2 regions of the Enterococcus sp. GPZ-007 genome follow, and region 1 is predicted to be linked to the other one. Evidence: riboswitches for the same ligand, from Rfam matches in the RefSeq annotation. Region 1 holds a riboswitch; the other holds the start of a gene.
What was found. Region 1 has a riboswitch for FMN ahead of AC4J95_RS15790 (ECF transporter S component). Riboswitches for the same ligand answer to the same signal wherever they lie in the genome.

Region 1 (9,651 bases):
GCTTGATTTTTCTGTTGAAGAAACCTTAGAAACCTGGGTGGTACTCTCAGGAGAGGCTGCTGGCTTGTCGTTATCACGAGTAATCCAGAAAAAGGCACCAGCAGGAATCAAAATAAGGGCTAATAATAATGCGACTAGAATCGTCAAGAATTTCGTATTTCCGCCACCTTTATTGCCACCACCACTACGACGAGACTGGCTGCGAGAATAGGTTTCTTCTTCACTATCAGATTCGTAAATATGTTGATCCCACGGTTCGTTGTTCGTATCGTTATAGCGATCTTTTCTACTCAATTTCTCTAACCTCCTAAATGCTATCGCCATGTATTATACCATAGCTCTTGAAAATGTGGCGTCAATTTTCAATCTTTCTCATCATTTTTAAAAATTTTTTGAACAATTTTTACCCATGAAAGTTGCTCTTCTGCCAGTGACCGTTTTTCTGCTGTTACTTTTATTAAGGCCCCATCATTGTCGCAGCAATTCTGATTTTTCTCAGGTAACATTTCGCCAAAATAAGCAATTAAGAATTCGCGACGGCATTCGCTAGTAGAAATATAGTCCAACATTTTTTTCAGTTGAATCTTTTTGGTTTTTCCACGCTGGCTTAATAAATCCATCAAGCGGGAACTATCATCAGGAAAAAACTGTTCCCATTTTTTTATCAATGGATCTTCAAAAACCAAATCACTCATTTTTTGTTTTATCTCAAATAATTTTTTTGATTGATCGGTTTGTTCCTGAAGAAAATGGTGAATATGTTCATCTCCTTCTTCGTATAGCAAAATTGCCTGGCTCGCGTGACCATCTCTTCCAGCCCGACCAACTTCTTGTAAATAATTCTCTGGTGAATCAGGCAGGTCATAATGGATCACAAAACGAATATTTTCCTTATTAATGCCCATACCAAATGCATTGGTCGCAATCAAAATCCTTAAATCGTTCGTTAAAAATTGTTGTTGGAGCATTCGACGTTCTTGTCCGCTAAGTCCGCCATGATAATAAGCGATTGCCTGTTGGTGTTTAAACATTTGATACAACTCTTCGACTTTCTTTCTGGTAGCACAGTAAATAATCCCCGAGCCTTCCAAAGTTTCGACCAAATTCCGTAATTTTTCCTGCTTGTTCTCTTGATAAACAAAATAACTGATATTCGGACGATCAACAGAATAAATGTACTCCTCCGCAGGTTGTTCTTTAAATAGTAGACGCTGAATATCACTTCGAACCTCTGGTGTGGCTGTTGCTGTTAGCGCTAATATTAAACGAGTACCAATAAATCTAATACCGTCAGCTAGTTTTAAATACTCAGGGCGAAAATCAATTCCCCATTGTGAAATACAATGAGCTTCATCCACTACGATCAAGGCTAGTTTTGCAGATTTTAGCGCTTTTTGAACATCAACACTCAAAAACATTTCCGGACTCATGAAAATAAATTTATATTGATGAATTTCACTTAAAATCCATTGCTTTTCCCAAGATGAGAGTAGGCTGTTTAGTGCTACGGCTCGTTTTTCTCCAAGTCGCTGCAACTGAGTCACTTGGTCCTCCATTAAAGAAATCAATGGTGAAATAATGATTACTGTACCTTCTATTAGATAGCCTGGAAATTGGTAACATAATGATTTTCCAGTTCCTGTCGGCAACATCCCTAAAGCCGATCTTCCAGCTAGAATTGTTTCGATAATCTCCTGCTGTCCAGGTCTGAACTGATCATGATGAAATTTTTCCTTTAATATTTTTTTCAATTCCATGTATATTTCCTTAAATGATAGATTTGGGACAAACGAAAACTTAAATACGGTATGTCATATTCTTGATAGCGCTGATCGATTACTTGTTCAATACTCAGGTGGCTGAAATCAACCAGTTGGAATCGCTCAAAGGGAAAGGTCTCTTCCATTAATGCCCATTCAATAAAGTGATCGTTGATCGTTCCCTGCTTCAAGTGTCTTAGTCGTAAAATTTCGGATTCTGACTTCCCTGCTAAGAAGAATTCTCTTGTTTTTAACATGCTTTTATTGAGATTTTGTTGATCCAATGTGGAGATCAATCTTGCTAATTCTCCCTCTTTAACTTGTGCAAAAAAAAGATCGATCGCATGTTGACGATAAAGTTGATTCCACGGTTCCTCTTGATATTTCATTGGCAATAATTGAAAAGCGGTCTTTCCTTGAAACCCATAACCCGAAAATTGATTAGCTAAAAAATCAGATTCTCCAGCTGGTAGCTGTTGAAAAATCGTAAATAATTCATGCTGAAAGCGTTCAACCAAGTGGGGTTTTGACCCCGCGAGCCATTTTTTTAGTTGCTGTAAATAGAAAGGACGCTGTTCAATGGGCAGATATTCTTTCTCACCATAGGATAGATAACTGAGAACTTGCACAGCAAAAAGAATTAACTGCCAAGAATCTTCTCTCATTCGACCATAACGCAAATTATCCAAACCAACCAGATCAAAGTTTTTCTCAGATAATTGTTCTCTGCCTAGTTGCGTCATTCTGCCAAAACCCTCATTGGTGGTAATCCATTCAGCAGCAACCAAGTTCTGAATTTCTCTTTGGAAAGTTGCTTCCTTTAAGTTCGGTAGTGAACCTAAATAAATCAGATTCCTATAAAAAAAACCGTGTAGTAGAACAGAGCTCGTTCTCTTCCCGACTAACAAATGATACAAAGTCGAGGTTCTTATCTTGTAGCCTGTCTGAAATAACGTTAGAATAAAAAAAGTCATAGTAAAATCTCCTGTGGAAGGTGAAAAAATGAAATGCGAAATCATTCCTGAGCGTTGTATCGCTTGCGGCCTATGCCAGACGATCGCTCCAAAAATATTTGATTATACTGATAATGGCCTAGTTCTTTTTGTAGGCGAGCCTGAAGCCACTCATGAGTTTATCTCTGAAAGCCAACAAGCAGCGGTCATTCAGTCGGCCAAACGTTGTCCGTCTCACGCCATCTTATATCAGAATTCATAATACCATATTTTAAAAAAAGTTCGTGAAAACGACCCATTTTCATCAAAAAAATCTCAGACACCATGATGGTCATCCACCACAGTTGTCTGAGAGTTTTTGTTTATTTACACCGAATGATGCTGAGAGGTCATTGTTTTTTTCGATAACCAAGGAAGCAGTTTTGCATGCAACACAAGGAAAACTGCGCTGACCACCACACCTTTAAGAATATTGAATGGAACAATTCCAACGAGGATATAGCGTCCCATGCTCATCCCCAGCATTTGTCCGGCTGAAAGACCAAAAGCCTTCAAGTAAAGTGGCGTGATAACAAAGTAATTTGCCACACTCATAAAAATCGTCATTGCTAAAATACCTAACCCCAACCCTAAAACGCGTTTTGAGGCCGTTCTTTTTCTAAACATTAGAAAAATCGGTACCGTATATAAGGTTGAAGCGAAGAAACTGGCAAAATCTCCAATCAGGTTATCAATTGAAAAACCAGTCATCGTCAAATGCAGCAATGATCGAATGAAAGCTGTCGCAACTCCTGCTAATGGTCCAAAGATGAACATATTAATCAAAACTGGAATATCGCTAAAGTCCAACTTTAGAAAAGGGAACATCGGGAGAATAGGAAAAGCGATAAATTGTAAAATTAGTCCCATCGCTGCTGCCACCGCTACTGCTGTCATTTTTTGTAATCGTAAGTTCTTCATGTGAAATCCTCCGTTTCGGAATCATCTTCATCGAACTATTTGAGCCAGACTTCGACGCAAAAAAACTCTATGCTTCAGAAAAAAGCATAGAGTTACTTGAATACAATCTCACTCAAATAAGCTCTATCTTCTTTATCCAGACTGTACTGTCGGTATCGGAATCTCACCGATTCGGCTGCTTACGCAGTTCGCGGACTATCACCGCCGGTCGGGATTTTCACCCTGCCCCTGAAGACGAACCTTAATTTATTTTTTATCGTGTAATTACTATACCAAGTTTACTATCAAAAAACAAGTAAATGATTTTATCTATTTAGACTGGTTTAGCAGTGTATTAATTTCCTTCGTATTCAAACGACGATATTCTCCTGGACGCAGCCCCTGAAGAGTCAAATCGCCATACCGTTCTCTTTTTAACTTTTGAACAGGAAGACCGACTGCTGCCAGCATATTTTTCACCTGATGATTCCGGCCTTCATGGATTGTCAACTCGACAATACTTGTTTCCGCCTTTTTATCTGCCGAAAGAATCTCAAACCGAGCAGGTGCTGTCTTCTTTCCTTCGATACGAATTCCCTTAGTCAATGGCAAAAGGATTCTTTTTTCGGCATAGCCTTTGACCTTTGCTACATAAACTTTATCGATTTGATGTTTTGGATGGGCTAACCGTTGTGAAAAATCGCCATCATTTGTTAATAGTAAAATACCTGACGTATCATAATCCAAGCGACCTACGGGATAAATTCTTTCTGGAACAGCAGCAAAATAATCGGTTACGACCTTCCGATTTTTGTCATCACTAACGGCGGAAATCACTCCACGAGGCTTGTAAAACAAATAATAGACTGGCTCCTCTTGATAGATTGGCACACCGTCAACTTCAACGATATCCTTTTTGCCGACTTTCGTTCCTAGTTCTTTGACGACTTCGCCATTCACTTTAACCCGACCGCCAGTAATAAACTCTTCAGCCTTGCGGCGCGAAGCAATCCCTGCGTGGGCAATAACCTTTTGTAGTCTCTCCATTTATAGTCCATCCTCTTCTTTAAAACGATCATAAAACAAATCTAACGGTTCTTCTTCATCTGCCAGATCAGCTTCCATTTTCTGTACATCTGGAAGTTCTTCCATATCTTTTAGCCCAAAATAGTCCATGAAATAGTCGCTTGTCCCATACAAAATTGCCCGACCTGGTCCATCTACACGACCTTTTTCTTCAATCAATTGCCTAGCAACCAAGGTTTGAACTGCTCCACTAGACTGCACTCCCCGCAATTCATCAATTTCTGAACGAGTCACTGGCTGTTTATAGGCAATTATAGAAAGGGTTTCAAGCGCAGCCTGACTTAAGCGATTAGCCATAGGCGAACGGGCGAACTCCTTCAGCAAAGGAGCAAACTCTTTTTTTGTACTCAAAACAAAGTGATTGCCGACTTCTAATAGAGTCAACGCCGAAGCTTCATTCGTCTCATAGGATTCCTTCAGATCGATAATATTTTGATAGATCTCAGGCATTGGGCGCTTCAATGTAAATGCCAATTCTTCAAGGCTGATTCCTTCCTCTCCGACCACAAACAGCATCGCTTCGATTTGACTTAATTGGTTCATATAACTGCTCCTTTTTTATTATAATGGGATTATTTCCCATTTTCTGAAGAATAAAATTTTCGATTAACCTGTCTATCAACCTACTAAGAGTTTCGATTAGCGAAAAGCCTTTTCTTTATTATATAGAAGGAAAAAATCTAACTAATGAACAAATTTCTATTGGTTTAAGGATTGGACTGGCATCCTTTATAAATCAAAATTGGTGCGTAGGTCTCCTCTTGAGTTGCCAAAGCCTGCCCCTTTTTCATTAGTTCCAGTAAGGCCATAAAGGTCGTAATCATTTCATCCTTTGTGTATTGCACAAAAAAAGACTCCAATGATAAGCCTTCATCCCCGGATAACTCTGCCAAACGTTTACCGATTTCAGTCACCTTTTGATCGACTGTGATCGATTCACTAGTGACCGTGGTCTCAATGGGTTGATTTTTCTTTTTGCGCTGTAAAACATCATGTAATGCCAAAAAAAGGTCAATCGTATTCAATTGGTTTTTTGGCAGCGGCAGGATTTCCTCTTCGTAATCCGATAGATCCATTGGAGCCTTCGTATAGAACAGGCTTCTTTCCTGCTCCTTTTCTGATAGGATTGATGCTGCGTATTTATACTTGCGATATTCCAATAGCTGTTGAACTAACGCTTCCCGGGGATCTTCACCTTCTTCGTCATCGTAGTCAAACTCCAATTCTGGTTTTGGCAGCAGCATCTGACTTTTGATTGACATCAATGTCGCTGCCATGACCAAATATTCTCCCGCCAATTCCAATTCCAGTGTTTTCATGGCATGGATAAAATTCATATATTGTTCAGTAACTTCTGCGATCGGTATATCATAAATATCAATCTCTAACTGTTGGATCAGATGAAGTAATAAATCCAACGGTCCTTCAAAAACATCTAACTTTAAACTAATTGTCTCCATTTTATCCTCGCTTATGTTCCTGCCATTTTGCTAAAAAGGCCGATGTGGCGGGGGTTCCGATAATTTTTTGATCAGGATATTTTGCTTGCAGCTCTGCCATCATTTTGAGGCTCACGCCTTCTCCACGATAAGAAGGGTTCAAACTGATGTCATGTAAGACAATCTCCTGATCCTCTAACTGGCTGACGCCAATAACTCCTTGAACATTATCAGAGTGTTCATCGTAATAACAATAGAGTTGAAAGCGGTCATCATCTTCATATGTATCGATCTCTTTTAATAAATGTTGATGGTCTTTTAAGCTTTCATGAAAACTTAAAAGTCCCATTGCGATTTTCCGTTGATTTTTTCGGTATTGAGTAAGCATTCTTTCTCCTCCTGTTAAGCGCGTGGAAAAAATTCTTTATAGACTTCGGTCATTCTCCTCTTAGTAATATGAGTATAAATTTGGGTAGTGGAGATATCAGCATGACCTAAAAGTTCTTGGACTGTTCGCAAATCCGCTCCATTTTCTAGTAAATGAGTTGCAAAACTATGCCTTAATGTATGAGGTGTAACATCTTTCATGATTTCAGCTTTGATCACATATTGCTTCAAGTTCTTCCAAATGCCTTGACGGCTCATTCCGTGACCGTGATTGTTAACGAATAGATGTATTTCATTGGGAGTTTTCTTTGTTAATAAGGGACGGACTTCCGCTAAATAACGTTCTAGCCAATGAATCGCATAATCTCCAAGCGGGACAATTCGTTCTTTATCACCTTTGCCTACAGTTTGCAGTAATCCCATCTCTAGATGTATATCACCTAACTTCAGTCCAATCAGTTCACTAACTCGCAAACCAGTAGCATACATCACCTCCAGAATCGCGCGGTCACGAATCCCTAAATCGGTCGTCGTGTCTGGAGCCGCGATTAAGCGCTCGACCTCTGCCAGCGAAAGTGTCTGAGGTAACTTCTGCGCTTTCTTTGGACTGTCGATGTGCTGCATCGGGTCGTGATCGGTATAACGTTCTTGACGTAAAAATTGATGAAAACGACGTAAGCTGGAAATCATTCGCGTAATCGTAGTAGATGCTTTGCCAGACTCTGTCAGATTTGTCAAAAAGGCCACAACTGTATAGCGATCGACTGCTTGCCATTCCTTCACACCCTGTTCAGTCAAAAAAGACAAATATTGCTGCAAGTCTCGTTGATAGCTGATACGTGTATTTTCAGAAAGCCCACGTTCGATCGATAAGTAATGCAAGTATTCCGTGATTTGTTCATCCATGTTCTCACCACTTTCGCTTTATCATAACAAAAAGTCCCTTGAAATGATAGCACGTATCTTTGCAAGGGACTATATAAATTAATTATAACTTAATCCAATTTCAGCTAGAAGCCTTATGCTTCCTTTTTTTCCTGACAACTCTGGCAAATACCGTGGAAGGTCAAACGATGATCCTTCACTATAAAATGATACCGAGATTCTACTACATGTTCCACTTCGCCTAAGAGGTCCTCTTCGATCTCTTCGATATTACCGCATTCAAGACAAAGCAGATGGTGATGGAAATGTTCCGCACCTTCTTTACGAAGATCATAACGTGCTAAACCATCATCAAAACTGATTTTATTAACGATATGCAGTTCTGTCAAAATTTCCAATGTGCGATAAACAGTTGCTAAGCCAATCTCAGGACTTTTCTTCTTCACTAAAAAGTAGATTTCCTCGGCTGATAAATGATCTTTTTCATTTTCCAATAAAACGAGAACGGTTGCTTCACGCTGAGGTGTCAACTTGAATCCAGAATCATGAAGTTGCTTCTTGGTTTTTTGTAAGGCTAAGATTGCGTTCAAGAGAACCCTCCCTCTTCTATTTTAGAATAATTATAAATAAGCAAGGAACTTGATGTTGCTTTTCTTAGAATCATTATAGTTTATCACCATTATTTATGCAAGGACATTCTCAATTAGCCTTTTAAACGAATTTGACCTGCACTTTGTTCGATCAATTTTTCCTTTAATAAATGACCAATCGCCCGCTTGAACTGCCCTTTACTGATACCGAACGCATCTTTGATTTCTTCAGGTGCTGATTTATCCCAGTATGGAAGTGTATGATCGGTATTTCTTTGCAGCATCGTTAAGATCATCGCCGCATCATCATTAATCATTTCATAGCTGCGGGGTTTTAAGGACATATTCAATACGCCATCTGGACGAGCACCAATCACCCGAGCTTCAACAACTTCACCAAGACGCGGCTCTTGATAACGCTCAGAAGGGTGGATAAAGCCGATATAAAAATCTTCTGTAATCAAGTAGGATCCGATGACTTTTAGCCGATAAATCGTGCCTTTTTTATTTTCGTTCTGCATTTCGGCGTTGCCGGCACGACTCAATGAATGGAAGATCGCTTCATCAGCTAATACGCCCCACATACGATCCTTCTCATCCACTCGCATACTGATCATTAAACGATCGCCCTTTTTCGGCCACAGCTCTTTCATGCTCGGCATTTCATCTAAGGAAACGACCATATCCTTGTCAGGCAAACCTATATTTACGAACACACCTAAATCTCTGCGGACATCAGTTACTTCACCAAAGGCATAGTGTCCGATCCGAACCCGTGGAACCGTCGTCGTAAAAATGGCATCCTTACTTTGATTGACATAACCAAATCCTTCAATTGATTCGCCAATTTCATGAGTGACCCCTTCCTCTTTCAACAATCGGAAAGTCACACCATTTTTTTGTACCAAGTACATCGTTTCATTTTCATCAATGATCAATCCTGTAAAAACTTGACCTAATAATTCATTCATAATTTTGCTCCTTAAATGTATTAATTTTTCTTCCAGAAAAATTCGTTCTATTTCTATGCTAAAAGGTAAAAAAACAGCAAAGAAGTCATTCATATTCTACCACAGCTCATGATTAGGGCTGGAAAGAAACTCTCTTCCCAGCCCATTGTTTTATTTAGTTTGGCCCGTTTCCTTTGAACCAACCTGTTTTACAGTTAATAGTTACTAAGTACATCGGTAAATCAGAATCCTGATAGCCTTTGGTTAATGACGCACGATTTGAAGTAGCATACAAATTATAGTAGCCTTCACCATTTTCGATTTTCACTGGTTCAAGGCTATAGCCGCCTTCAACAATATAGCCTCGCGAAATACAGGTCTGAATCACTTTTTCCTTAACACCAGGCGCCCAAGCATAAGCATCGCTGCTAGTATCTCCAGCTTGACTTGTGTCTGATGAAGAATTTCTTTCTTGAGCTTCTTGAGCCGCTTTTTCTTGTTCAGCTTTTTCCTTGGCTGCCTTCTCAGCCGCGGCCTTCTCCTCAGCTGCTTTTTTCTCTTTATCCTTCAAGGTTTGATCAACCTTCGTCAAATCCTCTTTTTGCGTGTGAATTAATGCTTGATTCGCAACTGCTTTGACTGCATCGTTCGCTTTATTATAT
Region 2 (9,651 bases), on a different contig from region 1:
TATTTTTTGTATAATCCATTGATCTTGGTAAACTCAAAAACAAACTTCTCGATTGCTCCCAATTGATAATCCTTCAGGTCAGGTAACACAGTTTTCAACGAAAAATTTTTTTCAACAAAATAACGGTAGTATAAATGCCGGATCACGCTTTCCTTACCCTCCAAGCGCAACGGCCGATAATGCAATTGGATGCCTGTTTTCCTCAAGAAGGTCTCAATTTTTTTCAAGTAACGTTGTGTATTGGACGAACTGAGAAATAGCAGCTTTGATAAAATACCGATATTGTCACATTGTTCATATAGTAATTGCTCCAAAATCTGAAATTCTGGTGAATTAGTCAAGGCCTCAGCATAGAGTTTTCCAATACTCGTATCCGCATTAAGCTTGACACGATAAAGACCCTTCTCCTTTTCAATAAAGAAGTTTTTCTGCTGATCGTTTACAAGACTGATATCATTTAACAAAATCGGCAACGAACAATTTAACTCAGTCATAAGCTTTTCACTTGGCAATCCCTCGCGACTATAATAAAGTAATTCGATCAGTCTTAATCTGCGTCGGCTGCTTGTTCCTAAAACCTGACGAAAATCCATAATATCCCCTCCAAATCAGCTAACGCTTAAGGCTTTCTGTAGTACCCATCATCAAAATTTCAACTATTACACCAGCTCGCTAAATAAACCGTTTTCTCCCGCCAAAAAAATAAAATAACAATTCGTATCTGTGAAAAAGCACGATCCTCTTAATTTTATTTTACTCTATTTCTATTAATGTATAGCGTGTATTTCAGCATGCCACTTAAAATAAATATTAGAATTAAATGAAAAATATTCTAAGCATTAAACGCATCATGACAAATTATTTCTTATTTAATTACCAAAAAGGTAGACCAAATAATTGGAAAAATCTAATAAATCGTTACATTTACCCACCATTTTCACGGACTATTGGAGAGGTCATTTATCAATCCGCAAACAGTCAGAAAAGATAAAAAAACGACATTCCTATACGATAGCCAGGAATGTCGTTTTTTTTGTGTGCAGCTCGGTGAAAACTAAAAGTCACTCCAATTGTCTTCCTCGACTGCTTCAGCCTGCTTGCGTTGTTTTTTCGATTGCTTCGGACGCTCATACTTGTATTGTTGGTATTGTTTAGCACTGCTGTCCGCTCTAGGAATAATCAGTACTAATAGGATGTACAGAAATACTGGTGCACCTACTAAAACAATGCTGATGAATACAAAGATCACTCGTGCGATGGTGGGATCGATGCCGAAATACTCTGCGATCCCCGCGATCGTTCCTGTTACCATTCTATTTGTTTGTGATTTTGTCAATTTTTTTCTCATGTGGGTCATTCCTTTCTAGTTGTCAGTATCCTTCAAGAAAATATTGCCGGCCTTCGATGAAACTTCAATCTGAGCGGGCTCTCCTGCTGATCGTTGGAAATGCAACACCTTTTGAGTATTGCCATTTCTTTCCTGCAAGGTTTCACAATTTGCGAATCGATAGTTGATCGTTCCTATTCCGGTTTTTGCTACGCCTTCGATCCCGACTTTCTGCGGCAATGATACTTTGACGTTTCCGTTGACCGATTGAGCTTCGATTTTTTTCAGATCATCGTTTCCCGCGGTTACCTTGATATCACCGTTGATTAATGAATACTCAGATCGCACGACATCCGCTTTGGAAATGATCGTTCCAGTCACTGTCTCAATCAACGCAATCATAATCTGACCTTCACGAATTTCAACATCGTTATTGGTTCCTTCAAACTCCAACATCGAAGCATCGAGTTCTTTGATCAAAATAGTCCCATTGGTCGCCTTAATCGCGACATTCTTAGCCGCAATGTTTTCAATCATCAAGTCGCCCGTTAATAAACGAACGGATAAATTATTATATTGTCGTTTTGGCAAGTAAATGGTCAATCGGGCATCGACTCGTTTATTTGGTACATGGAATAGAATTCGATAATCGTTAATATCAATTTGACTGCGTTCTAAGAAAGCATCGATTGGATTAGGTTCCGGCATCTGACCTAAAAGTGCGACCGTCGCCTCAACTTTTATATCATTGACAGTCTTATCGTCCCACGTCTTCAAGATAACCTTTCCTTTGGCTAATTTGATATCAATTGTTCTAGCATCAATGTCTTCAAATGTAAATTGATGGCTGAAATGGGTTTTAGCAGTTCCTGTAAATTTTTGATTAAGCCTTTTCCAATCAAAATCATTATTTACCTTGTCGGACACGCGCTCGGTGGTTTTGGTGACCATTCGTGCAATCCGGCTCGCCCAATCATTTGGTTCCTCATGAGGACGATCCATCGGACGGTATCTTTGTTCTTCGAAATCGTCCGGTACTTCAAAGAAACCATCTGAGACGTATGGCTGCTCAGGTGTGGCAAAAAGATCTTGATCAATCGCTCTGCGTTCATGCTTCAACAGTTCAATCTCTTCTTCCATTTCACTCAGTTCGATTTTCATGCTGTCATAGATTACTTTATTTTCAGGCGAGATGATTCCTAGCTCCGTTTCAAGGTTTAGTTCTCTAAACTCTTCCTTTTTCTCGCGCAAGGTTTCTATTTTTGTCTGCAACGCTTCATCAAATTCATCGATCTTAGATTTCACCGGATCAGCTGCTTCTGGTTCTGGCGCCTTGTTTTCCCACTCGTCGATCATGCTGGAAACACTATCGGACGGTTGTGGTTTTTCTGGAATCTCTTCTTCGAACGTTTCTGGTTCCTGTTCTAATTCCTGCTCTGGCATTTCTTCAGAGCCTTCTTCTGGTTCCCAGTCATCTTCGTGCTCTAGTTCTGGTTCATATTCCGGCGTTGCTTCGAATGTTGGCTCATTTTCAGGTTCTGAGAATTCTTCAGATACTGTATCCTCTTCAAAATCTGGAGTTTCATTGGATTCTGCCGCTTCTTCAGTTTCTACCGCTTTTTCGTAGTCAGAAGAATCATCTGGTTTAGATGCTGCATCAAAAGCATTTTCTTGTTGTGGTGTTTCTTCAAATTCTGGATTATTTTCAGTTTCTAGTACTGTTTCCGGTTCTGACGTTTTCTCAGCTTTCTGTTCTGGGTCCTTTAAGCCAAGACTTTCCAGTAAATCTAAACCTTCTTCAGGTGATAGGATACCTTTTTTAATAGATTCTATAATCTTCTCGCGTTCGTTCATGCTGATCTCTCCTCAACGAATTCTTCTATGAGTCTATTATGCACAAAGATTTTCCACTCGTCATGGGTCGAAAGGACTATATTTGATGGAATAAATTTGATATCAAGAAGTCTGATTAGTTAAAGTAAACGTCGCAACTGGTAGCTAATTCGTTTGAAATAAGACAACTTTTTCAAAAAACGAAAAAGCTTCTTTGATTCCCATCACGCATACGATTATGCTAAACAGCTTGAAATCTATATTTACTAGTCAAATTAATCCCTTTCAAACTAGATAAACTGCAAGAAATTGGACTCGCAGCTAACTCACTAAGTAGTAATCATTTTTCTAAAAACCAGAAAAATGAGTCTTATTTTCGCTTCGCATACCATTGCACTAAACGTCTTGATCAAAGGTCCAACCTGAAATAAATAAATCTGTCCTCAAAAAAATATACTGCGAAAAGTGCAACTGGCAAAAAGAGTGAACTGTTTTTTTATTAACAGTCCACTCTTCTGATTTATATATTCAAACTTGGTGGTGATCAAGCATTGTTTTTTTTGATTAGAAGTCGCTCCATGCATCGTCAGCGACTGCTTCGGCTTGTTTGGCTTGGCTGCCGCTTGAGTATTCATAAGGTTGTTCGTAGCCACGGCTATGGTTTTCTGCTTTGGGAACTAGAAACATTAGTAGCAAGTAAAGCAGGATTGGTGCGCCTTCTAGGAAAAAGCTGGAGAAAACAAAGATGACACGTGCAATAGTAGGATCAATTCCAAAGTAGTCTGCGATTCCGGCTAATGTTCCTGTTAATACTCGATTATTTTGTGATTTCGTTAGTTTTTTCATTTTAATTTTCTCCTTTTATTTTCCAAAAACACTTTTTTGGAACCCGTTTTGATTTTTGATTTCATTTCCCACTCGCGATGTGTTTTTATCTTATGACTATATTATGCTCAATCTTTCTTGATTCGTCATAGGTCGAAAGGCGGATTTTTCATCTAGTTATTTGGTATGAGTTTTTCTAGTTCCTTCTGCAACTCAATTAATTGACAGCAGTAATACAAGGATTTAGAATGCAGACGATTAGATATCTAACTAAAAAAGAAAGCAGGTTGATGGAAATCTTCCCGTTCGAAAAATTCCAATCAGAAAAAGAGTTGAATCTTCCCTTACACATTTATAATCGCGGGGTTCGTGGGACTACTACTAAAGATCTGTTGGAACATTTAGATACCTTGATTCTCGATTTACAACCCAGCAAGATTTTCATGAACATTGGCACTAACGATATTGGCTTCGGTGTATCAGAGGAAGAAACTCTTGCTAATTACTTTACGATCGTAAAGAAAATCAAGGAAAAACTTTCCGATACGAAAGTCTATGTGAGGAAATTCTATCCGATCAATTCCGTTGATGAATTCGTTGATCCTCGTTCAGGCGAAAAAGGTCGTTATTCCGATCAGCGAACCAATGAAAATTTGACAGCAATGAGTGATAAAATCGAGCAACTTGCGGAGCAATATGGGGGCACATATATTGATGTGAATGAAGGTTTATCGGATAATACCGGAAATTTGCGCAAAGAACTGAGCTTTGACGGCGCCCATATGCTGCCTGCCGGTTACGAGATTGTCTTAAATAATATGATAAAGTATTTGATATAACCCTCCCTCATGGTGGCTGGAAAAATAATTGAAATATGATAAAGTTGATTTTATATGAAAAAGAAACTAAAGATTTTTCAGAAAGGACTGTCCGTTTGATTCAGATTCGTGAAATGACACTTAACGATAAACCGCGATTACGACAGCTCTACTTAGAAAGCCGCCGTACCACTTTTTATTGGGATGATCCCGAGTTGATGCATTTAGAAGATTTCGACCGTGATACTGAAGATGAGCTGGTCTTTGTTGCGGTGTCGCAGCAAACGATTATTGGTTTTATTTCTCTATATTTACCGGATAATTTCATTCATTGCCTTTTTGTGGACAGTCATTTCAAGGGGCAAGGAGCTGGTCATCTACTTTTGGAAAAAGCGAAGCAGGAGCTGCAATTGCCAATGAAATTGAAATGCTTATCACGGAATACTCCTGCACTGGCTTTCTATGAAAAAGAAGGCTGGGAAAAAAATCATGAAGTCAAAGTGCCTGATGCTTATTGGAAGATGGTTTACCAATAGTTTATCGCGGCGCTTTTTTCTCTATTGCCCCTTGAATCATCGGCCATTTATCATGGTCAGGCCATGCTGAAAAAGCCCGACTCTTTTGGTACAAGGCTTCATTTTCTTTGATTGCTTCATTGGAAAGCGCCATATCCGACTGAATGAGTATCAAATGCTCCACCGTTTCCGGAGCTGGCGCCAGCATCTGAGCCACACTGAAATAACGCAACAAAGTAATCCGCTGCGAATTGACGTTTTGCTCCCACTCAGACTGTTTGCGCGCCCAATCCAACAGCGACTGAACCTCCTCAAGTTGCGGCAAAATATAATTTTGTAGATCTGCACGAATATAATCTTGAGCTTTTTCCACATCCATATTCTGCCGCTGATAGCTCTTATACCCATCAATACAATAATCCGCGCCGTTTCGATAGGGATGAAGATAGCCGCAATCCGGCAATAAGAGGCTTTCCCGGATGAAAGAAAATTCTACCATCCGATACTTCAACTCCTTCAAAGGAATCTCTGCCGGAGCGCTCCCGATATTGAACCAAAAAGAATAACCCGTCGCAGGCGAATTAAAACGCGAGCTTTGAACATTCACAATGACACGACAATCATTCCGCAGCGCATGATAAGTCGTGCCAGAGATCTGGTAGCCGGCCTTTTTAAATTCTGATTTGACCACTTCTCGCAGAATAATTTCTTTTTTCTCTTTAGATTCCATTATACAGCCGCTCCTTTTAAATTCGTATGATTTCTTCTATTCTAGCATTTGAGTTGTATAAAATAAAAAAATGCTTGCATTTTGATTAAGAACATGTGAGAATAAACACAAATAGTTCTTCAGGGCAGGGTTTAATTCCCGACCGGCGGTGATAGTCCGCGAGCCTTTTGGCTGACTCAGTGCAATTCTGGGACCGACAGTACAGTCTGGATGGAAGAAGAAAAGCGTGTGTTTGTTGATCGTTCAGATGACAAACCCTATTTGAATCAATCAACTACACCTTTTTCTACTTTGACTGTGCCTTGCAAATGTTGTTGTAAGGTTCTTTTTTATGTTTTAAGAAAGGTGTGTTGAAATGAAATTTACTGCAAGAAAACTAGTGATGATCGCGATTTTTGGTGCTCTCTCTTACGTGCTGATGCTCTTCAAGTTTCCGCTGCCATTTATGCCGCCGTTTATGGATTTTGATTTGGCAGGTATTCCAGAATTGCTGGGGACGTTCTTGTTGGGACCTGTTTCAGGGATCTTTATTGTGCTGATCAAGCTCTTAATCAAATTAGCGACAGTCGGAACCGCTTCGATGTTTACTGGTGAAATCCAGAACTTCATTTTAAGTCTTAGCTTCATTTTGCCTGCTAGTTTACTTTATCAGCGGTCGACGAACAAAAGCTCGGCTTTAAAAGGGATGCTGGCTGGAACAGCGTTAGTTACTTTTGTTGCGTGTCTCTCAAATGTGTACTTCATTATTCCTTTTTACACTAGGCTTTACGGAATGTCGATGGAAGCGATCATCGCTATGACACAGGCGGTCAATCCATTGGTAGACAGTGTTTGGAAGCTGGTAATTATCGGGATCGTTCCCTTCAACTTGTTCAAATATGGTGTCACCACCGCCATCGTTTATTTCTCATTAGATCGATTGCGGGCAATTTTTCTTAGACGGGAGTATTTATAGTGGAATTTGAAGCAGCAGTTGAGCAATTTTATAAAAAACTGGGACGAAAAAAGATCATGGCTTTGGCAACGAGTTTGAATGACCATGTCATGGTGCGTAATGTCAGCGCCATTATTCATGAAGGAAGAATTCTGTTTAAAACCGATAAAAACTTTCGTAAAACCAAACAACTCATCGAGAATCCGCAGGTGGCGATTTGCTACTGGGGTGTTCAGATCGAAGGTATCGCGGTTAATCATGGTCTAGTCGCAAATCAAGAAAACAAGTATTTCCAAGAGTTGTATCAAAAATACTGGGAGAAAAGCTATAATGCTTATCCTCATAAAGATAGCGAAATCCTGATTGAAGTCGTTCCGAAACTCGTTGAAATCTGGGATCAGGACAAGGATGATCGTGGATTCCAGCTGTTTATCGATTTTGAACAAAAAACAGCAGAGATTGAAGAGTATGATTAATTACTGATTTATCCAAAAACAAAGCCAAATGACTGTTTACTATTCAGATAGATAGTAAACTGGTCGTTTGGCTTTACGTTTGTAAGGTATTTTTCAAAAAGACGTTTCACTTAGCTGCTATCCCTTCCCAAATAAGCTAATCGGCAAATCCGTCTTTTAGCGCTGCTTCTTCGTTTGCTTCGCTCCTTTGCGCAAAGATCCCTCTAAATATTTTTCTGCACAAGGGGCCCACGATAAAATACTGCATTAGTAAAGCCACTCCGAAATTTAGAAATGACGTTTGAATCCAAACAAAAATGAAATCTGTTCCAAAACTAGTATTCATTATCGTTCCTAAAAGCTCATCATCGGAACCATAGAACAGACGGTAAACGTTTGGATACAAAGAATCTTGATCAATGGTCTTTCATTGCCTACTAAAACTTTGACACTCATTAATTTTGAAAATTTACTCGCTAAAAAGAAAGCGAGGAAGAAACCAATGATCCATTCCAATAGAAAATGCTTGGCTTCAGCAATGATACTCCTGCCTGATAACCCTCCCATATTAAGCGATACATTATAAACACCCATGATAAAAATCATTATTCCTGAATTCAGAAAAGTAAAAATAATTTCTTGACCTTTAGTTTTTGGCATATTGAACTCCTCTTCTTAATAAAAAGAAGAAAGAAAAATGTTTCTTTTCTTTCTTCGCTAATTTTCTCTATACGCTAACTTTTTGCGTCTTTTCGCCGCTTAGCGGAATCGGAATGTACGCTGTTCGAGCAACGACATTTAAAGTAACCTCATGCTCCCCTTTGCTTAATCCGCCTGACTGTAACACACGGATTATAGCTGCTTGATTGTATTCCCATTTATAAAAAGTAACTGTTTGCATTTCATCAAGAGTAAACCAATTGATCTGGTCTACTGTGAAGCGGATGTTCTCTCTAGGAACTTCGACACCATCAGCGACTACTCGCACATTTGATACCATTGACAGTGGGACCCCTCGATAATAGGGAATATAAGTTTCGACTTCATAGCCGATCGTTTCATTATTTTCTACGACATTCCGAAAAGATTTCTCTTTAAAAATGTTTCCATCAAACATATTAATTCACTCTCCTTATTGAATTTGCTGTAAAATATTTTTGATCATCTTTTGGTGCTCGATTATTTGCTCCTTTTCGACCATCGGATTCCCAGGCAGTACCCAACGATTTCCTTCATATTCGGTCGATACATAACCTTCAAAACCATTGTCTTTCAAATAATTCAACATTTCCCAATAATTAATCGATGTTTCTCTGCCATCAACCATTTCGTAAAGCTTGAAATGGAAATGCTTAATGTATTTGATATAAGGATCCATCACACTTAGCGGTAAGTTTTCATAACCTTCAGCCAGATGCAAGTATGTCCGATCGTCTTTATTCTGAACGACTTGCTCAAGTTTTGCTTCAAATTCTGGTGTAGGATTATTCGCATAGCGGAAATAATCTTCACCATTTTCAAATAATTCTGCCACATAGTCCACAACACTATCTGAGATATCATAAACTTCTCGGCAATATTCTGTGTATACTTTTGGGGGTCTCTTACAGAATAATCCCATGTCTACAACAATTCCTAAATATGGAGAATCCAACCGTTTGATCTCCTTTAAGAAATCCTCTGTTTCTTTTACTCCAAATCCTAACCCTGCGTGTAACTCAATTGCCATCGTGATCCCATGTTCCTCTGCAAAAGGTAAAACGGGTTCCACAATATCTGGTGGTGTCATAGAAACTAAGCGAATCAAGTTAAAACCTAAACGTTTCGCCTGCAAAATTTCTTTCTTAATTAGATCAATGCACTCTCTTTGTGTGAGCGTTCGATTATTGTAGAGATTGGTATTTAGAAAAACATCGGCACAAACTAATTCTGTACTGTATTTTTCTACCAACGAATCCCATTTAGCTAATTCCTCTTCTGATGGTTGCGGTGCGCCATGAATCATTTGATCTGGCAGAATTTCTACTCCATCTACATCATTCTCGGAAAGAAATTGGAAGATATCTTCCAAACTCATTCGTCCATTCATATATTCATATTGCAGACTGTAAAGACTGACACATGTTTTTATTTTTCCCATTTCGTTCATTCTCCTTTAACGTGTTCTTGAAAAAGTGATGCCCATTCTTAAAAAAAACTTTCTTCTCATTGGAA

Region 2: another riboswitch for FMN. It lies ahead of AC4J95_RS05705 (ECF transporter S component); the one in region 1 lies ahead of AC4J95_RS15790 (ECF transporter S component).

Annotation. Positions count from the first base shown of each region.
Region 1 covers NZ_JCAFYN010000035.1:28,253-37,903, forward strand. Annotated here, with positions in the region: gene AC4J95_RS15770 (LysM peptidoglycan-binding domain-containing protein) at 1-294, opposite strand, end outside; gene AC4J95_RS15775 (RecQ family ATP-dependent DNA helicase) at 363-1,757, opposite strand; gene AC4J95_RS15780 (helix-turn-helix domain-containing protein) at 1,748-2,734, opposite strand; gene AC4J95_RS15785 (ferredoxin) at 2,763-2,975, shown strand; gene AC4J95_RS15790 (ECF transporter S component) at 3,080-3,673, opposite strand; FMN riboswitch at 3,795-3,913, opposite strand; gene AC4J95_RS15795 (pseudouridine synthase) at 3,983-4,699, opposite strand; gene scpB (SMC-Scp complex subunit ScpB) at 4,700-5,281, opposite strand; gene AC4J95_RS15805 (segregation/condensation protein A) at 5,446-6,198, opposite strand; gene AC4J95_RS15810 (GNAT family N-acetyltransferase) at 6,200-6,565, opposite strand; gene xerD (site-specific tyrosine recombinase XerD) at 6,580-7,470, opposite strand; gene fur (ferric iron uptake transcriptional regulator) at 7,584-8,039, opposite strand; gene AC4J95_RS15825 (CvfB family protein) at 8,153-9,010, opposite strand; gene AC4J95_RS15830 (cell division site-positioning protein MapZ family protein) at 9,165-9,651, opposite strand, start outside.
Region 2 covers NZ_JCAFYN010000007.1:21,925-31,575, forward strand. Annotated here, with positions in the region: gene AC4J95_RS05670 (AcpB/EbpR/MafR family transcriptional regulator) at 1-593, opposite strand, end outside; gene AC4J95_RS05675 (PspC domain-containing protein) at 1,055-1,348, opposite strand; gene liaX (daptomycin-sensing surface protein LiaX) at 1,364-3,181, opposite strand; gene AC4J95_RS05685 (PspC domain-containing protein) at 3,725-4,006, opposite strand; gene AC4J95_RS05690 (GDSL-type esterase/lipase family protein) at 4,234-4,824, shown strand; gene AC4J95_RS05695 (GNAT family N-acetyltransferase) at 4,920-5,339, shown strand; gene AC4J95_RS05700 (DUF4304 domain-containing protein) at 5,341-6,048, opposite strand; FMN riboswitch at 6,160-6,274, shown strand; gene AC4J95_RS05705 (ECF transporter S component) at 6,404-7,003, shown strand; gene AC4J95_RS05710 (pyridoxamine 5'-phosphate oxidase family protein) at 7,003-7,458, shown strand; gene AC4J95_RS05715 (DUF2798 domain-containing protein) at 7,595-7,783, opposite strand; gene AC4J95_RS05720 (DUF2798 domain-containing protein) at 7,792-8,097, opposite strand; gene AC4J95_RS05725 (C-glycoside deglycosidase beta subunit domain-containing protein) at 8,165-8,554, opposite strand; gene AC4J95_RS05730 (sugar phosphate isomerase/epimerase family protein) at 8,570-9,577, opposite strand.